DNA from 3 places in the Paenarthrobacter aromaticivorans genome. Region 2 is predicted to be linked to each of the others. Evidence: predicted binding sites of a transcription regulator. Region 2 holds the regulator's gene; each other region holds the start of a gene.
What was found. Region 2 encodes HrcA, which represses chaperone genes, less so after heat shock. Its sites were predicted from a motif close to TTNGCACTCGNNNNNNNCGAGTGCNAA; they were not measured.

Region 1 (5,589 bases), on a different contig from region 2:
ATCCCGGTGACGGCGCGGCCGGATGGCTGGATCGGCGGCAGGTCGGTCAGGGGTGGAACATCATGACGGCCCTTCTCGCCCCGGGTGATTTCAATGGGGACGGGAAGTCGGACATTCTTGCCCGCGATAACACCGGCGTGCTGTGGCTGTATGGCGGGAATGGCGCGGCTGGTTGGCTGCCGAGGGTTCAAGCTGGACAGGGATGGAACGGCATGACTTCCATTACGGGCGTCGGCGATTTTAGCGGAGACGGCTATCCCGACGTAGCAGCCCGAGACAGCAGTGGTGTCCTTTGGCTGTATCCCGGAAATGGCAAGGGAGGGTGGCTGACCCGGGTGCAGATTGGATCAGGATGGTCTGGAATGACAGACATTCTTGGAGTAGGGGACTTCAACACTGACGGTGCGTCAGATGTAGCCGCACGCGATGCAAGTGGTCGTCTGTGGCTCTATCCAGGGAACGGCGCTGGCGGCTGGCTGCCCCAAGTGCAGTACGGCCAAGGCTGGAATGGCATGACTGCCGTGTTTGGTCCAGGCGACTTCAGCGGTGACCGCAAACCTGATGTGATGGCTCGCGACTCGTCCGGTGCCTTGTGGCTTTTCTCTGGTAGTGGTGGGGCGAAGTGGCCCATCGGCAGCGTTATTGGTCAGGGCTGGAACGGCATGACCGCAATTCTTTAGGTCAGAGCCGCACGTCTGAACGTGCTCCGCAGCTGACCCGATATTTGTCAGTCGATCGTGATAGATTCTAGACATCAGACATCGCCCCCCTCTGAGCCTCGGCTCAAGGGGGCGATTTTCATTTCCCTGTCAACGGTGAAGCGTGGAGTACACAAAGGATTTCAAAGAGCGCGATGAGTTGATTCGGCAACTGGAAGTCCGCGGACTTGCCGTCCCTAACGCGGCCGATGCACTCAATTTTCTGATACGCGTCGGCTACTTTCGATCCGGCGCGTACCGGTACGTTTTCCGGCAGTTGCTTTCGCCAGACGAAGTGGACGAACGCAAGCGTGAGTACAGACAGGACGAGTACATTCCTGGCGCCAGCTTTGAGCACGTGATGAAGCTGGAGGCATTTGATTTCAAACTGGCGCGAGTGTGCCTCGAGGGTCTCTTGGATTTTGAGGTACGAGTGAGGGCGGCGATCGCGCACACTTTGGCAGCTAAGAATGTCGCCGCGCACGTATCCAGGGAATACCTCGACGAGCAGATCTGCGATCAGCCAAGTGGCGACAGGACCAAGTTTGAAGCGTGGTTGGAGACGTGCCGTGACGCAGTGCGGTCCGGCGGCGAAGATGAGGACTTTATCGCCCACCATTTGCTGAAATATCCACACCAGGCTGTACCAATTTGGGCTGTAACCGAAGTGCTAAGTTTCGGTAAGCTTCCATTCCTCTTCGACCTCATGCAGACTTCGGATGCCCGCGAGGTTGCGCGCATGTTTGGATTTGTCCACCCGCGCCCGTTTGGCGCTGTGCTCCGCATGATGGTGGACCTACGCAATGTCTGTGCTCATGGCTCACGTCTCTTCAACCGTGCTTTCAAAAGATCGATGTCCCTCAGGAGCCACGAAACTCACGGGGACTTGCTTAATCATCTTCTTGAGCCGGGTTTTACTGCCACACCTAAGCCGAATCAGAGGCTCTACATCTACGCTGCGGCCTTGGCCTTCATGCTTCGATCACACTCGAGTGGCTCCGGGTGGCATATGACCTTCAAGACGCAGGTTAGGAAGCTCGACATCAAGCTTTTGGCCCCCGACGGAACGCAACTCGTTTGCCCTGAGGGGAACATGGGGTTTCCTACGGACTGGCAAAGCTTGGAACTCTGGAAATAGCACCAGTCATCAGAGCGCGCGTCCGCCAGCGACCCGGGCCCGCCCGCCTGAAGACAAGGTTCAGTGTGTGCCCGGACCGGACTGTGCGTCCCGTTCCGTGCGGGCCTCTTTCAAATCCTTCCGCAGCCCTTTGTTGTCCGCCCGGAGCTCGCGATTGTGGTCGGCCAGGCCCCGGTTGTCCTCCGTCAGCCCCCGGTTTGCGGCTTCCAACTCCAGCACGAGCTTCACGCCGGCCAGGTTGAGCCCCTCGTCCAGGAGCGCGCCGATCCTGCGCAGCGTAGCAAGGTCCTGTTCGCTGTAGCGGCGAGTGCCGCCGTCGGTCCTTTCAGGAGTCAGCAGCCCTTTGCGCTCGTACTGCCGAATGTTCTGTTGCCCGGTGCCCACGAGTTCCGCCGCAACCGAGATGGCGTAGACACCCATGGCGTTCCGGTCGGCGCCGCCGCCCGAGCCTCCGTTAGGCACGGAGGGGGCAGGTCCGCCGTCGTGATCCAGCCGCCCGCTGTCAGCGTCACCAGCCATGCAAACCTCTCCAAAATCTTTGAAAAAACCTCTTGCACCACTCTCTCACCAGTGCTATAAAAAATCTATACCAGCAAACACAGATCTGGAAGGCTGGCAAAAACAACAAAACCGCATCAAAATCTGAAGGAGTGAGAACCAAATGCTGATGCGCACAGACCCGTTCCGCGAATTCGACAGGCTCGCCCAACAGGTTTTTGGCACAACAGCACGGCCTGCCGGCATGCCGATGGATGCTTGGCAGGAGGAGGGACAATTCATAGTTGCCTTCGATCTGCCGGGCGTCTCGCCTGATTCGGTGGAACTGGACGTCGAAAGCAACGTCCTGACGGTAAAGGCAGAACGTAAGTCGCCTGCGGGCGAGAACATCGAGATGATCGCCGCCGAACGCCCGCAAGGCGTCTTCAGCCGGCAGCTCATTCTGGGTGACACACTGGATACCGAAGGCGTCCAGGCCAGCTACGACGCAGGTGTGCTGACACTCCGCATCCCCGTCGCCGAGAAGGCAAAGCCGCGGCGCATTGAGATCCAGTCCAACAGCCAACGGCAGGAGATCAACGCCTAGCCACAGCTGCTCCGCTGGAGCTCCACCCGGGGGTGGCCACCCAGCGGAGCGTCAGACCGGGAGCTTCAGACCGACCACATCGGAATAGTTGGGCGCAGGCTTCGCGCCACGCCACAGCACTTGTTGTGCAGATGAAACGTGGTCCCCGACGTTGCCTCCCGATTGATGGCCCCCGGCCCATGCCGGGGGCCATCGCCAAATCCTCAGCACGTCACCGGAACCGGCCGTGAGCAACAACCAACCCGACTACTATTCGATTCTGAACGTGGCTCCCAGCGCGACAGCCCGTGAAATCACCCATGCCTACCGCTCATTGCTGCGGACGCGTCACCCGGACACCCGCGAAAAGGTCGACGACGGCGACTCCACCCGGGCGGCCGACCTCCAGGAACTGCACGCCATCATGCAGGCGTACGTTGTGCTCTCGGATCCGGCGAAGCGGAGCGCCTATGACAGCGCCCGACGAACCGGTACCTCAACGGGCGGCTCCCCAGGGAAGCCGGTCAAAGTTCGCATCCATAAGACGCCGGCCTCTCCTGCGCCAAGCCAAACGGATCAACAGCCCCTTGTCTTCGGCCCGGTCCACTGGGAACCGCTGCCGAGGACTACGCCCGGGTACCCCTCGCCCAAAGTCAGAAGGAGATACATATGAGTGCCTGGCGCTCGTACGACAGCCATTTGATGCCCGCGTTCTACGAGCGATTCGAGAATCGCTGGGGAAAGGGAACCGCGCCGTTCCTGGACCCGGAGGTGCACGAGCAGCCAATGCCGCGTGCTCAATGGATCAATGTGGATACCGGTGCGGCTGTGGCGGTGGTCCCTATTTGGACCGAAGATCCCGAGCATAGGTCTTTCGGTGTCTTCTACCTCCCGCCCGCCGGCGACATTTGGATCCTCCGCCCAGGACCAACCACCTTCGTCGAACCCGGCAAGGGCGGCACCACTGAACAGGTCTCGCTGCGTAACGATGCCTTTAAGAAGGCCGTCAAGCACGCCAAGGAATTCATCTACGGGCCGCAGCCATAAGAATCATCTCCTTTGGGGGTCGGTCCGGCCCGAAGTCCAAAGTCAGGATTCCCGCAACACATCCGGAAGCTCATCCACATAGACGGTCTGGGGCGGCTCAAAATAGATCACCAGCACCTTCTCGCCCACAGGAAAGACGCTGGTCTTGTCGAAGGGGTAGGCAAAAAATGCACTGGTACCGCCATGGAAGGGGAGCATGACTTCGCCAATGGTGCCCGGAGCGATTGTCCCTGTCACCCTGCCGATCTTGCCGGTGAGGCTCCGATTTACCTCTCTATGCATCTGATGCCGCGTCTGACGCCTTCGCTGGCGGCGACTTCACAGGAGCGGGTCGGGTGGGTCGGTTAGCTCCGTTCCCCTTCAACGCGGAAGCCAAGGACGGCAGGAAGCTGCCAACCTGGGACAGAATCCCGCCCACCATGCTGTTCAGTCCATCGCCACCATTGAGCACCGTCAGCTGCCCGATGCGCGAGAAAGGCTCTGCCGCGGCAGAAACGATGGCGGGCATGTTCTCGGCGATTTGCTGGTTGATGACAGCTTCCTGATTTGTCTCCAGCGCTTCGCCCCTGGCCTTGATACCTTCGGCCTCAGCCAACGCCTTAGCCTTCACTGCCGATGCTGCCGCATTTCCTCGGGCAGTCGTCGCAGCTGCTTCGGCTTCACCTGTCACACGAGTGGCGCCGGCCATTGCCGCCGCAGCTCCCGCATTCGCTTGGGCCTCGAGTTCAACACGCCGGGCGTTGGCCTGAGCGTCGAGTTCGATGCGTTTCGCCAGGGCCTCGGCGGCACTGATGTCAGCGGCCTTCTTCGCTTCGGCCTCGGTGCGTTGTGCGTAGGCCTTGGCATCGGCAGGCTTGCGGATGGTTGTCTGCAGTTTCTGCTCTTCGCGGTCGGCCTCAAGCTTGGCTACTTCGGTTTCCTGGACCACCACTTGTTGACGGGCAGTGGCATCGGCCAACGGTCCGGCCTGCGCAGCGTTGGCACGGGCTTGTTCAGCATTCGCCTGCGCGGCAGATTGCTTGATGGCGGACAGGCTTTGCGCATCAGCAATCAGTGCAGCAGCTTCCGCTTCCTTCTCAGCCGCCTCACGGTTGCGGGTGGCTTCGGCGATCCGGGCCTCCATCTTGACCTGGGCAATGTGCGGCTTGGCGAGGTTCTGGATGTAGCCCGTGGGGTCCTGGAGGTCCTTGATCTGCAGGGAATCCACCACGAGTCCAAGCTTCTCCATCTCCACGCCACTGGCACTGCGGACGAGTGAGGCGAGCTTGTCGCGCTCGCGGATGATCTCCTCAACAGTCATGCTGCCGATGATCGAGCGGAGATGCCCTTCAAACACGTTGTAGACCTGGCTCTCCATCTTTGGCTGCTGTCCAAGGAACCTCCGCGCAGCGTTCGCGATGAACGGGGGAGCGTCGCCGATCTTGTAGATCACCACGCCGTCCACAATCACCTGGATACCCTGCGACGTCACACACGAAACCTTGAGCTCTGTTTCATTCAGCGTCAGCGCAAGGGTCCGGACTGTTTGCAGCCCGGGAACTACCAAGGCGCCCTTGCCAGTGACGATCTTGAAGTCCATGCCGTCGGTATTTTCGAGCGTGCCGCGGGTCAGCCCTGAGATGATCAGGGCCTCGTTCGGTTCC
Region 2 (5,589 bases):
AGGCAAGGAAACCCCCATCGCGCAGTCAGTAAGCCATCAGCCCGGCGGGCGAAAGCGGAAAAAGTCCGCCGTCGCAGCGCCTGCGATGCTTGCTGTCCTTTTGCTCACCGGCTGTATCGCCAACGGTGGACCCACCCAAGCTACCTCCAGTGCGCCACCAGTCAGCGTCCAGGAAGCTCCGGCCAGCAATGCTCCCTTGGAGACCACCCAGGCGTCCACCAAGATCCCGGTCTACTGGATTGGCCGCAGCAAAGAAGATGTCTACCTGTACCGCGAATTCAGGGACATCTCCGGCGACGGAAACCCCGTCACCACAGCGCTGCGGATCATGATGGCTGATAAGCCGTTGGACCACGACTTCTTCACTCCTTGGCAGGACCCAGGCAGCCTGGCAACATCCATTTCGGGCAAGAACGTGATCACAGTTGATATTTCGCGGGATGCCTTCAATTCCAACCTTGATGCAGGTATGGCGCAGCGCGCTGTGCAGCAGCTGGTCTACACGGCCACCGCAGCGGCATCGTCATCGGGCCTGATCAACTCAGGGCAGCAGATCCAAGTGGTCATCCTGGTGGACGGTCACACGGATTTCATGGCGTTCGGCCAGGTGCGGCTCGGTCAACCGATGGCCAGGGACGCTTCCTTGGTGGCGCCACTATGGATCATCGATCCGCAGGAGGACACTTCGCTCCCTGCGGGGGCAGTTAAGTTCAATGGCCGCAGCACTGACAGCTCCAAGCCCGTCAGCTGGCAGATCCTCCGGGACAACGGCAATGGCGAAAAGGCAAGCCTCCTGACCGGCCAGACAAAAGCCACAGGAGAGCCGGGGCAATTCGGCGTCTTCTCGTTCAGCGCGACCCTGAAACCAGGGAAATACGAATTGCGCGTATCCCAGGTCCAGGACTCCGGGCAAGCAGACACATCCACCATGGATACGCGCCTTTTCAGCGTCGGCTAGACCCAGCGCCCGCTAAGGTAGCTTCAGCTGCCAGGCCGCACGGCCTACCAGCGACCCAGGACGTCGGAGGCGAGTACGACGGCGGCGGGTCCCGCCGTCGAGGACCTCAGGACATGGTGGCCCAAGAGAGCCGTAACCGCCCCGGCGTCGCTGAGGCGGGTTACCTCGCGCGGCGAGATGCCGCCTTCCGGCCCCACGATCAAGAGGACTTCACGCGGCGAGTCCAGCCCGCCGCCCTCAGCCACGATCGGCGCTTCAAGGACGGTGCGCAAAGGGTTCTTGGCGTCCTCGTGAAGGATCACAGCCAGATCCGCGGCAGCAACAGCCTTTGCCAAAGCCGCGGAATCCAGGATAGGACGCACCTCCGGTATCCACGCCCGGCGGGCCTGTTTCGCCGCGGCAGTGACCACAGACTGCCACTTCGTGTGGGCCTTCGCAGCGCGATCCCCCTTCCAGCGGACGATGGATCGCTCAGCCTGCCATGGGATCACTGCGTCTATGCCCAGTTCGGTGGCCGTCTCAATGGCCAACTCGTCGCGGTCACCCTTGGCTAAAGCTTGGACAAGCACCAAACGCACGTCCGGCTGGTCTTCGAAAATCACACCGGACGCCATGACGGACAAACTTCCAGGTCCGACCTCTGCCACCGTGCCTGTCAGGCGGGCTCCTGCGCCGTCGGCAATGTCCACAGCCTCACCGACAGTGAGTCTCTTCACCGTGACAGCATGCCGGGCTTCTGGACCGTCGATGACGAACAACGCGCCCGGCTCAACACCATGCAGGCTCCCGGCGGGCGTGAAGAAAACGGGGTTGCTCACCGCTACAGGTTACCGAGCTTGTCCCGCAGCTTGGCGAACATGCCGCCGCTGGCCACGAGTTTGCCTTCGCTGAACTGCTCACCGCGCAACTTGGCAAGCTGTTGCAGGAGCTCTTCCTGTGCCGGATCCAGCTTGACCGGTGTCTCAACGTGCAGGTGCACCTTGAGATCGCCACGGCCGTAGCCCCTGAGGTGGGTGACGCCCAAACCGCGAAGCGTGATGACCTCGCCGGACTGGGTGCCAGCCTTGACGTCGATCTCCTGGGGCCCGTCGAAAGTTTCCAGGCTCAGTTCCGTACCCAAAGCTGCTGCCGTCATGGGAACGCTCAGCGTAGCGTGAAGGTCGTCGCCTTCGCGGATATAGGTGGAGTCACTGTTGACGCGGATTTCCACATAGAGGTCACCGGCAGGTCCGCCTGCCGGTCCCGCTTCGCCCTGTCCGGAGAGCTGGATCCGCGTACCCGTGGCAACGCCGGCAGGTACCTTGATGGTGAGCGACCGGCGGCTCCGGATGCGGCCCTGCCCGTTGCACTCATTGCAGGGGTCCTTGATGACTGTTCCGAAGCCCTCGCAGGAACCACATGGTGCCGTGGTCATGACCTGGCCCAGGATGGATCGAACGGCCCGCTGGACTTGGCCACTGCCGCCGCAAATGTCGCAACGCTCCGGGTGCGTACCCGGCCGGCAGCAGCTGCCATCACACGTGGGGCAGACCACTGCCGTGTCAACTTCGAGCTTCTTGTTGACACCAAACACGGCGTCCTTGAGGTCGATGCGGACACTGATCAGTGCGTCCTGGCCCCGGCGCACGCGGGAGGCCGGACCAGCGTGCCCGCCGCCACCGCCAAAGAAGGTATCGAAGATGTCCTGGAACGCGAAGCCCTGGCCGGAGTAGCCGCCACCGAAGCCGTTGTCAGTGCCGTTCTCGTTACCGGTGGCATCGTAGACGCGACGCTTTTGGGGGTCGGACAGCACTTCGTAAGCATGCGTCACGGCCTTGAACTGCTCCGCGACATCCTCCCCCGGGTTCACGTCCGGGTGAAGCTTGCGCGCCAACTTGCGGTACGCCTTTTTGATCTCTTCCCCGGTGGCTTCCGGCGAGACTCCCAAAACGTCATAGTGGCTGCTCAAAGTCGGTATCTCTTCCTTGTTGTACTGCAGATTCTTACCTCGGGCCGGCGTCAGCCGCCGAGAATGCGGGAAAGGTAGCGGGCCACGGCGCGCACCGCAGCCATGGTGGTGGGATAGTCCATCCGGGTTGGTCCGAGGATGCCCACCTTGGCACCGGAGCCGTATCCCGTTGCCACGACCGATGCTTCTGCCAGGCCGTCATATGGATTCTCGCGCCCGATGCTCACTGTCACGCCGCGGGGATCATCTCCCATGTCAGACAACAACCGGAGCATGACAACTTGTTCCTCAAGAGCTTCCAGCACTGGTCCGATGCTCAACGGGAAGTCCACATTCGAGCGCGCAAGGTTGGCTGTTCCGGCCATGACGATACGTTCTTCACGGCTGGTGTCGCTCAGGGCCTGGAGACCATGGGCAAGATGCTGCGCGAGCCCACGAAGGTCCGGCGGACACAGCGCAACCACGGATGGCAGTACCTGCGGCAGCAGTGCCAGTTGAGTCCCCGCGATGCTGCCAAGGAACCGGGAACGCAGGGCCATCAAGGCCTCGTTGCTTACATCGGAGCCGGCCTCGATGACTTTCTGGCCAACGCTTCCGGTATCTGCGATGAGCACCACGAGTACCTGTTTTGGCGCCAGGAGAACAAATTCGACGTGACGGACCAGGGCCCGGTTGGAGTGCGGGTACTGAACGACGGCGACCTGGTTGGTCAGTTGCGACAGTAGCCTGACGGTGCGCTCAAGGATGTCATCGAGGTCGTCGGGCCCCTCAAGCAGCGAGTGGATGGCTCGACGCTCCGCGGCGGACAACGGCTTGACCTGCGAGATGCGGTCCACGAACAGCCGGTAGCCCTTGTCCGTGGGGATGCGGCCTGCGCTGGTGTGGGGCGCTGCGATGAGGCCTTCTTCTTCCAGTACCGCCATATCATTCCGGATAGTGGCGCTGGAAACGCCGAGATGGTGCCGCTCCACAAGCGCCTTGGACCCAACAGGCTCACGGGAATGCACGTAATCCTCAACAATTGCGCGCAGCACTTCAAGCTTGCGTGGCTCACTCATTGCAACACCTCCTGACGACTGTCCGTGCCTATATCGGACCAATTGTTAGCACTCAACATGCCTAAGTGCTAACAAGTCTAGTATGAGCCAGCACGTTGCTAGCATTGAAACCGCCCGCGGGAGTTATTCCCAGCACAACCAGCACAAAGGGGTATGAAGTCCTTGGCTTTCGATACGTGGGGCCCGCAGGATCTGTCCGCTCCTGCCAAACGCCAACTCCCTGAGGTAGCCGTCCAGCGCGGGATGGTCCTTGAAGACGTCCAGTCCGGCTGGGTGGGCGAAGTCACCCGGGTGGAGAAATCCGGGGGAATGCACATCGTCTCCCTTGAGGACCGGCGTGGTAAAACCAAGTCCTTCCAACTAGGGTTTGGTTTCCTGCTTGAAGGGCAGGCCATCCGTCTCATGCCTCCCGCACCAAAGGCTCCTGGTTCGCCCGTGCAGGCGGGTCGAACGGCATCGGGGTCAGTAAGGGTCCTTGGCCAGCGTGCCCAAGTGGCCAAGGCGAGCCGTATTTGGGTGGAAGGCAAGCACGACGCAGAACTGGTGGAGAAAGTCTGGGGTGACGATCTCCGCGTTGAGGGCATCGTCGTCGAGCCGCTGCACGGCGTGGACGATCTCAAATCAGCTATTGCCGCATTCTCCCCCGGGCCAGGGCGCAGGCTCGGGATCCTGGTAGACCACCTCGTGGCGGGGTCAAAGGAATCACGCATCGCCGCAGAAGCCATGACAGTGCCCGGAGCCGCCGGAAACGTCCTGATCGTGGGGCATCCGTATGTTGACGTCTGGCAAGCCATCCGGCCAAAAGTGCTGGGTATTGAGCGGTGGCCGGAAGTTGCGCGGGGCACTGACTGGAAGACCGGGATTCTGACCGCGTTCGGTTGGCCCCACGAAACCGCCGAAGACATTGGACTCGGCTGGCAGCGCCTGCTTGGTGCGGTACGCAGCTACGCGGACTTGGAGGCCTCACTCCTGGGACGGGTGGAGGAAGTCATCGATTTCCTCACCACTCCCTGACAGCCCTGTCCTGATTTACGTTCCTTGAGCGGCTTTTCCCGGAGATGTAACGGGGCGTTGGTCCCGGGAGGACCCGGGACCAAGTATTCTGGGACAGCAACACCGCAGCATCTTTACAGCAAAGGGAAGACACCGTGGCAGAGAACGCTCCTGAAGAACCGGGCAGCGCCGCAGGCCAGCCCCAGTACCATGGCGCGCCCGCGAACGCACTCCCACTGACGGCAAGCGAAGACCGGCAGTGGGCCACGTTGGCGCACTTCGGGGGAATTCTGGGATGCCTGCCGTCCCTGTTGATCTATCTGATCTTCCGTGACCGCGGACCGTTTACGGCACAGGAATCCAAGGAAGCCCTGAACTTCACGCTTCCTCCGACCATCGCGGCAGTCCTGGCAAACATCCTGGTTCTGCTTCCCGTGGTGGGCAATATCTTTGCAGTCATCGCCACGGGCATCTGGGTAGCACTCACGTGCTTCTCCGTCTCAGCGGGTATTCGTGTCAATCACGGACAACCCCACCGCTACAAGCTCAACCTGCGCTGGATTAAGTAGTTCCAGGCTTCCATGGGATTCTGCCGACCATTAGTCCGGCAGGATCCTGCGCACAACGGCGTC
Region 3 (5,589 bases), on a different contig from region 2:
GCAGGACTTCCAGTTCACGGGCGGTCAGGTCACGGGCGGTCAGGTCACCGGCAGTGCGCGTGGAACCATTCCTGGCGTCTCCCGCCATGCCGATTCCCGCACTTAGCGCCAGCACTTCAGTGACGGCTGGCGCTGCCTCAAGTTCAGCGAACTCGGCCATAGCCGCTTCGAATTCCATGGCGGCGGAGTCGGGATCGCCCAGTTCCGAACACGCGCGACCCGTCAGTACCCTGCATGTGGCGGCACCATAAGGTGCCTCGAGGCTGTACCAGAGCCGCCATGCCTTTCTGGAGGCCACAAGTGCTGCGGCCGCATTGCCCTCTGCGAGCAGGACCTGGGCTTCCGCCTGCGCCGCAAGTGCCCGTTCCAGGGGCCTGCCCGTTTCCGGGACCGGGGCCGCCAGCTCGTCAACCGCCGCCCTTGCCGCCTTAAGATCACCAGCGGCAAGCTCGACGTCGACGACGGCGGGAAGCAGCCGCCGTCGGTTGGCGGGGTCCGAGCCTGACATCGCACGGCGCAACATTGCTTGGGCTTGGGACACTTTTTGCTGGCCTGCCAGTACCAGCGCGAGCCCGGGGAGGGCTTCGAAGCCGGTCTCTGCGGCCTTGGCATACGCCTCACTGGCCTCATCGAACCGGCCCTTCAGACGCAGGATCTCGCCCTGCAGATACCACGCACCCCAAGCCGCTTCCGGATCGCCGCGGCGCGAACGGTCCTGGGCAATGTGGACGGCAGCCATGGCGTCATCCCAGGCGCCATGGAGGATGAACAGCTCTGCCCTGTGGGACTGGCACTGCCCACTGAACATCACCATGTCGGGACGATCCCCGCACCAGCGTTGCAAGGCTGCGGTCCATTCATGAGCTCGCTGGACGTCGAAGGCAAGGCGGCAGCTGCCGATAACGGCGCAGTAGATGATGCCTGAAGGGATGGGCGACACTTCCCCTGCCGTCACGGAGACCATGACTTCGTCCAGAATCTCCAAGCCTTTGTCCGGGAATCCAAGGGTGATGCTGGCGGTGCCCAGACCCAGCTGTCCAAGGGCCATGAGGTCCTTATCGTGGAACCGCTCCCCCACAGCCAGGGCGCGGCCAAAGAGCTCGTTGCTTGCTTCAGGATTTCCCCCGTACAACGCTCCGAGCGCCGACGGAATCAGGAGATAGCCTTCAGCTTCGGTGGGCTCGTCCAGTTCTTCCACTAGATGTTTTGCCCGGGACATCCAGCCCGAGCTGCGGGACGGTTCTCCGAGGTCCATGAGGAACAGCACCAGCCACGCTGCGCAACGGGCGGCGGCAGCCATGTCTCCTACAGTGAGGTATTCGTCGTGCGCCCGTGTCAGGTAGGCGACGCCTTCGGAGTCCTTGCCCAACAGCATTGCCACGGAGGCCGCGACTTCAATGTCCTGGGGTGGCAATCCGCCCTCGGCGTCTGCCCGGGCAAGGCAGTCAAGTGCATCGCCCCAGCGGTGCTCGGAGAACGCCGAGCGTCCCAGATCCAAGGCTGTAACGGGCATAGTCCACACTCATTCTGCGACCGGGAGCAACCCGGTTGGCGCACCCAAGCGGCCGTACTAGCGTCAGGGTACCGCCGCCGTCGTAAGCCCACAATGGGTCCACGCATCCTTGGCGAGCCGTGTGGGTCCCTGACCATCTTTGAAGTCTGGAAGCCCTGATTTCATCCTTTTTCGGTTGCATGGCGACTGCCCGGGGCTCAAAGAAGGTCAGGACGCCACAAGCGGACACTGAAAGCCGGCGCTCGGGCAGCCCAAGAGGGCAGAAAAAAGCCCTGGCCACGAGTGACCAGGGCTTTTTCGAACAGGCTGTTAGTGCTGGTGGCCTGCGTGTGCGTCTTCTTCCTCAGCCGGCTTTTCGGCAACCAGGGTCTCGGTGGTGAGAACCAGGGCAGCGATGGAAGCGGCGTTGCGGAGTGCGGAGCGGGTGACCTTGACGGGGTCGATCACGCCGGCGGCGATCAGGTCCTCGTACTCACCGGACTTGGCGTTGAAGCCGTGGTTGGCTTCGAGTTCGGAGACCTTGGAAACGACGACGAAGCCGTCGAAGCCAGCGTTCTGGGCGATCCAGCGCAGCGGCTGGATCAAGGCACGGCGGACGATGCCAACAGCTGCCGCTGCGTCGCCTTCCAGGGCCTTGACGGCCGGGGACTCGTCCAGTGCCTTGAGGGCGTGGATGAGGGCGGAACCGCCACCGGAAACGATGCCTTCTTCAAGGGCTGCACGCGTGGAGGAAACGGCGTCCTCGATGCGGTGCTTCTTTTCCTTCAGTTCAACCTCGGTGGCTGCGCCAACCTTGATAACGCCGATGCCGCCAGCCAGCTTGGCAAGGCGCTCCTGCAGCTTCTCGCGGTCCCAGTCGGAGTCCGTGCGGGTGAGCTCGGCGCGCAGCTGGGCCACGCGGTCGGCAACGTCCTGCTCGGTTCCGGCGCCATCAACGATGGTGGTGTTGTCCTTGGTGACCGTGATGCGGCGTGCCGTACCCAGTACCTCGAGGCCAACAGTGTCCAGCGATAGGCCAAGGTCAGGGGAAACAACCTGGGCGCCCGTCAGCGTCGCGATGTCCTGGAGCATGGCCTTGCGGCGGTCGCCGAAGCCCGGGGCCTTGACAGCTACAACGTTCAGCGTGCCGCGGATGCGGTTGACGATCAGCGTGGACAGGGCTTCGCCTTCGATGTCCTCGGCGATGATGAACAGCGGCTTGGAGGCCTGCAGCGCCTTCTCCAGCAACGGCAGGAATTCCTGCAGGGAGGAGATCTTGCCCTGGTTGATCAGGATCAAGGCGTCTTCGAGGACAGCTTCCTGGCGTTCTGCGTCAGTGACGAAGTACGGGGAAAGGTAGCCCTTGTCGAACTGCATGCCTTCGGTGAGGACGAGTTCGGTCTGGGTGGTGGAGGATTCTTCGATGGTGATGACGCCATCTTTGCCAACCTTGCCAAACGCCTCGGCCAGCAGTTCGCCAATTTCGTCGCTCTGTGCGGAAATAGCAGCAACGTTGGCAACCTGGGTGCCCTGCACTTCGCTTGCGTTCTCCAGGAGGCGGGCTGCGATGGCTTCAATGGAAACCTCGATGCCACGCTTGATTTCGCCAGGAGCGGCACCAGCAGCAACGTTGCGCAGGCCTTCCTTGACCAGTGCCTGCGCCAGCACCGTAGCGGTGGTGGTGCCGTCGCCAGCGACGTCGTTGGTCTTGGTGGCTACTTCCTTGGCCAGCTGGGCACCAAGGTTCTCGTAGGGGTCGTCAAGCTCAACTTCGCGGGCGATGGTCACGCCATCGTTGGTGATGGTGGGAGCGCCCCACTTCTTGTCCAGCACGACGTTGCGGCCGCGCGGGCCAAGCGTCACCTTGACAGTGTTGGCGAGCTTGTCGATACCGGCCTCAAGAGACCGGCGGGCAGCATCGTTAAAAGCAAGCTGCTTTGCCATGGTTGTGTCCTTTCAAGACAGAAAACCCGCACCGCAGAGGGTCGGAATGATTCCAACGCGGCTGCGGTGCGGGGCTCCAGGAAGTTACTTTACGACGATCGCAAGGACGTCGCGGGCGGACAGAACGAGGTACTCGTTGCCGCCGGTCTTGACTTCGGTTCCACCGTACTTGGAGTAGATAACGACGTCGCCAACAGCTACGTCAACCGGAACGCGGTTGCCGTTGTCATCGAAGCGGCCGGGGCCGATTGCAACAACTTCGCCTTCCTGCGGCTTCTCCTGTGCGGAGTCCGGAATTACCAGGCCGGAAGCCGTGGTCTGCTCTGCTTCGAGCGGGCGAACAACAATACGATCCTCAAGAGGCTTAATCGAGACCGACACTCGGACTCTCCTTTTCATGAGCTGATTCATGGACTAAGAACTAGGGTGCCGTGGCGTGCAACCGTCGTCGCGGTGCCGGTGGACGCCTGGCGTTATTAGCACCCTCCGGGGGAGAGTGCTAACAAGACTCTATGTAAGCGTTAGCACTCGGTCAAGGCGAGTGCCAGAATTTCGTCCTAGGTGAACTCCCGCTACCGGCCGGTGAGGTCATCCAGATCGTAGTCTTCGCCGTCGTCGTCCTCATCTGTGGGAGCCGATCCGCGGTTCAAATACAGCACGACGGCGGCCGCCAGGGCCACGACGCCGGAAATTACCAAGGCGATAATCCCGCCAATGCGGGCCCCGCTGTAGAGGTCACGGATATCGCGGGCTTCATCCGTAGCGTCATTCACGCTCTTGCCTGTGACGGAGTATGCCGCTGCGTTGAAAGAGTCCAAGGCGAAGATGACGATCAGCAGGCCGATGCAGATTACAGCGATCACGGCCCCTGCGATCAAGGCAGGACGGGCAAACGCCACAAGGGATCGGCCGGAGGAATGCTCTGGAGCTCCTGGGCCAGCGGAGTGGTTCCCGCCCGGGTTGTTCGTATCGGAGGGCTGCGGAGCTGCGTTGTCTTCCATGAAAACAACCCTATCGGGCCGATTCCCAACTCACTGCGTCAGGGCGCGCGCCGTTAGGCTTGATCCCATGTCTCACGCACCGCAGGAACAGATCGCACCCTTGCTGACCACTGAAGGATGGGAACTTCTTGCCTCGCTGGGGCCGTACCGCGAAGCCGATTCGTTCAGCGTTAACGCCGACCTCCGGAAAGCAGGCCACTCCCCCGAACTCGTGGCTGCGGTATTGACGCAGTCCCGCCTCCGGACCCGCGCCGAGGCCAAGTTCGGCGAGTTCGCCCGGCAGATGCTGTTCACCCAGGCCGGACTTGAGCAGGCAACCCGCCTCAACGTCGCAGCCCGGCACGCCGAGCGTTTTGCCAAGGCCGGCATCTCCCACGTAGCCGACCTCGGCTGCGGCCTCGGAGCGGACTCCATGGCCTTGGCCTCGATGGATATTGCCGTGACCGCCGTGGAAATGGATGAAACCACTGCCGCCTGCGCCACCATCAACCTCATGCCCTTCCCGCACGCCACAGTGGTGCATTCCGACGCCACATCAGTTGACCTGGACGGCATCGACGGCGTGTGGCTGGATCCCGCACGACGCACAACCTCAACGTCCGGGACCAAGAGGATTTGGGATCCGGAAGCGTTCTCTCCCCCGTTGTCGTTCGTTGAAGGGCTGGCTGCGGGCGGCCGGGCGGTGGGCGTCAAGATGGGTCCCGGGATGCCACACGACTCGGTTCCGGCGAATTGCGAAGCCCAGTGGGTCTCCGTAGGCGGCGACGTCACTGAGGTCACCCTATGGTTCAACACGGTGGCCCGGCGCGGGGTACGGCGCGCGGCACTTGTCATCAGTTCCCAGGGCGCTGCTGAACTCACCAGCGGCGAGGATTTCGACGGCGGCCCGGTAGCCGCCGTCGGGCCGGTTGAAGGGTTCCTCTACGAACCGGACGGGGCGGTCATCCGCGCAGGCCTGGTGGCCGACGTAGCAGAACGTTTTGGCGGGCACCTGGTGGATGAACATATCGCCTACATCTGCGCCCCGGAACTCCACGACTCCCCCTTTGCCCGCGCATACAAGGTGCTGGAAGTGATGCCTTACAACGTGAAGGCGCTCAAAGCCTGGGTCAAAGCGAACGGCATCACGGTGCTGGACATCAAGAAGCGCGG

Region 1: the regulator HrcA is predicted to act here: its motif matches at 2,387-2,413, upstream of KSW38_RS10260 (Hsp20/alpha crystallin family protein).
Region 3: the regulator HrcA is predicted to act here: its motif matches at 3,958-3,984, upstream of groES (co-chaperone GroES).

What each region holds. Positions count from the first base shown of each region.
Region 1 is NZ_JAHOPC010000005.1:94,161-99,749, forward strand. Features, by position in the region: gene KSW38_RS10245 (FG-GAP-like repeat-containing protein) at 1-680, shown strand, start outside; gene KSW38_RS10250 (Abi family protein) at 823-1,836, shown strand; gene KSW38_RS10255 (MerR family transcriptional regulator) at 1,897-2,355, opposite strand; gene KSW38_RS10260 (Hsp20/alpha crystallin family protein) at 2,498-2,920, shown strand; gene KSW38_RS10265 (J domain-containing protein) at 3,147-3,572, shown strand; gene KSW38_RS10270 (hypothetical protein) at 3,569-3,946, shown strand; gene KSW38_RS10275 (hypothetical protein) at 3,989-4,183, opposite strand; gene KSW38_RS10280 (flotillin family protein) at 4,221-5,589, opposite strand, start outside.
Region 2 is NZ_JAHOPC010000008.1:196,558-202,146, reverse strand. Features, by position in the region: gene KSW38_RS14400 (GerMN domain-containing protein) at 86-958, shown strand; gene KSW38_RS14395 (16S rRNA (uracil(1498)-N(3))-methyltransferase) at 1,003-1,776, opposite strand; gene dnaJ (molecular chaperone DnaJ) at 1,779-2,906, opposite strand; gene hrcA (heat-inducible transcriptional repressor HrcA) at 2,957-3,964, opposite strand; gene KSW38_RS14380 (DUF3097 domain-containing protein) at 4,127-4,978, shown strand; gene KSW38_RS14375 (DUF4870 domain-containing protein) at 5,113-5,526, shown strand; gene hemW (radical SAM family heme chaperone HemW) at 5,557-5,589, opposite strand, start outside.
Region 3 is NZ_JAHOPC010000006.1:187,716-193,304, reverse strand. Features, by position in the region: gene KSW38_RS23680 (response regulator transcription factor) at 1-1,513, opposite strand, end outside; gene groL (chaperonin GroEL) at 1,823-3,436, opposite strand; gene groES (co-chaperone GroES) at 3,521-3,817, opposite strand; gene KSW38_RS11950 (hypothetical protein) at 4,009-4,437, opposite strand; gene KSW38_RS11945 (THUMP-like domain-containing protein) at 4,505-5,589, shown strand, end outside.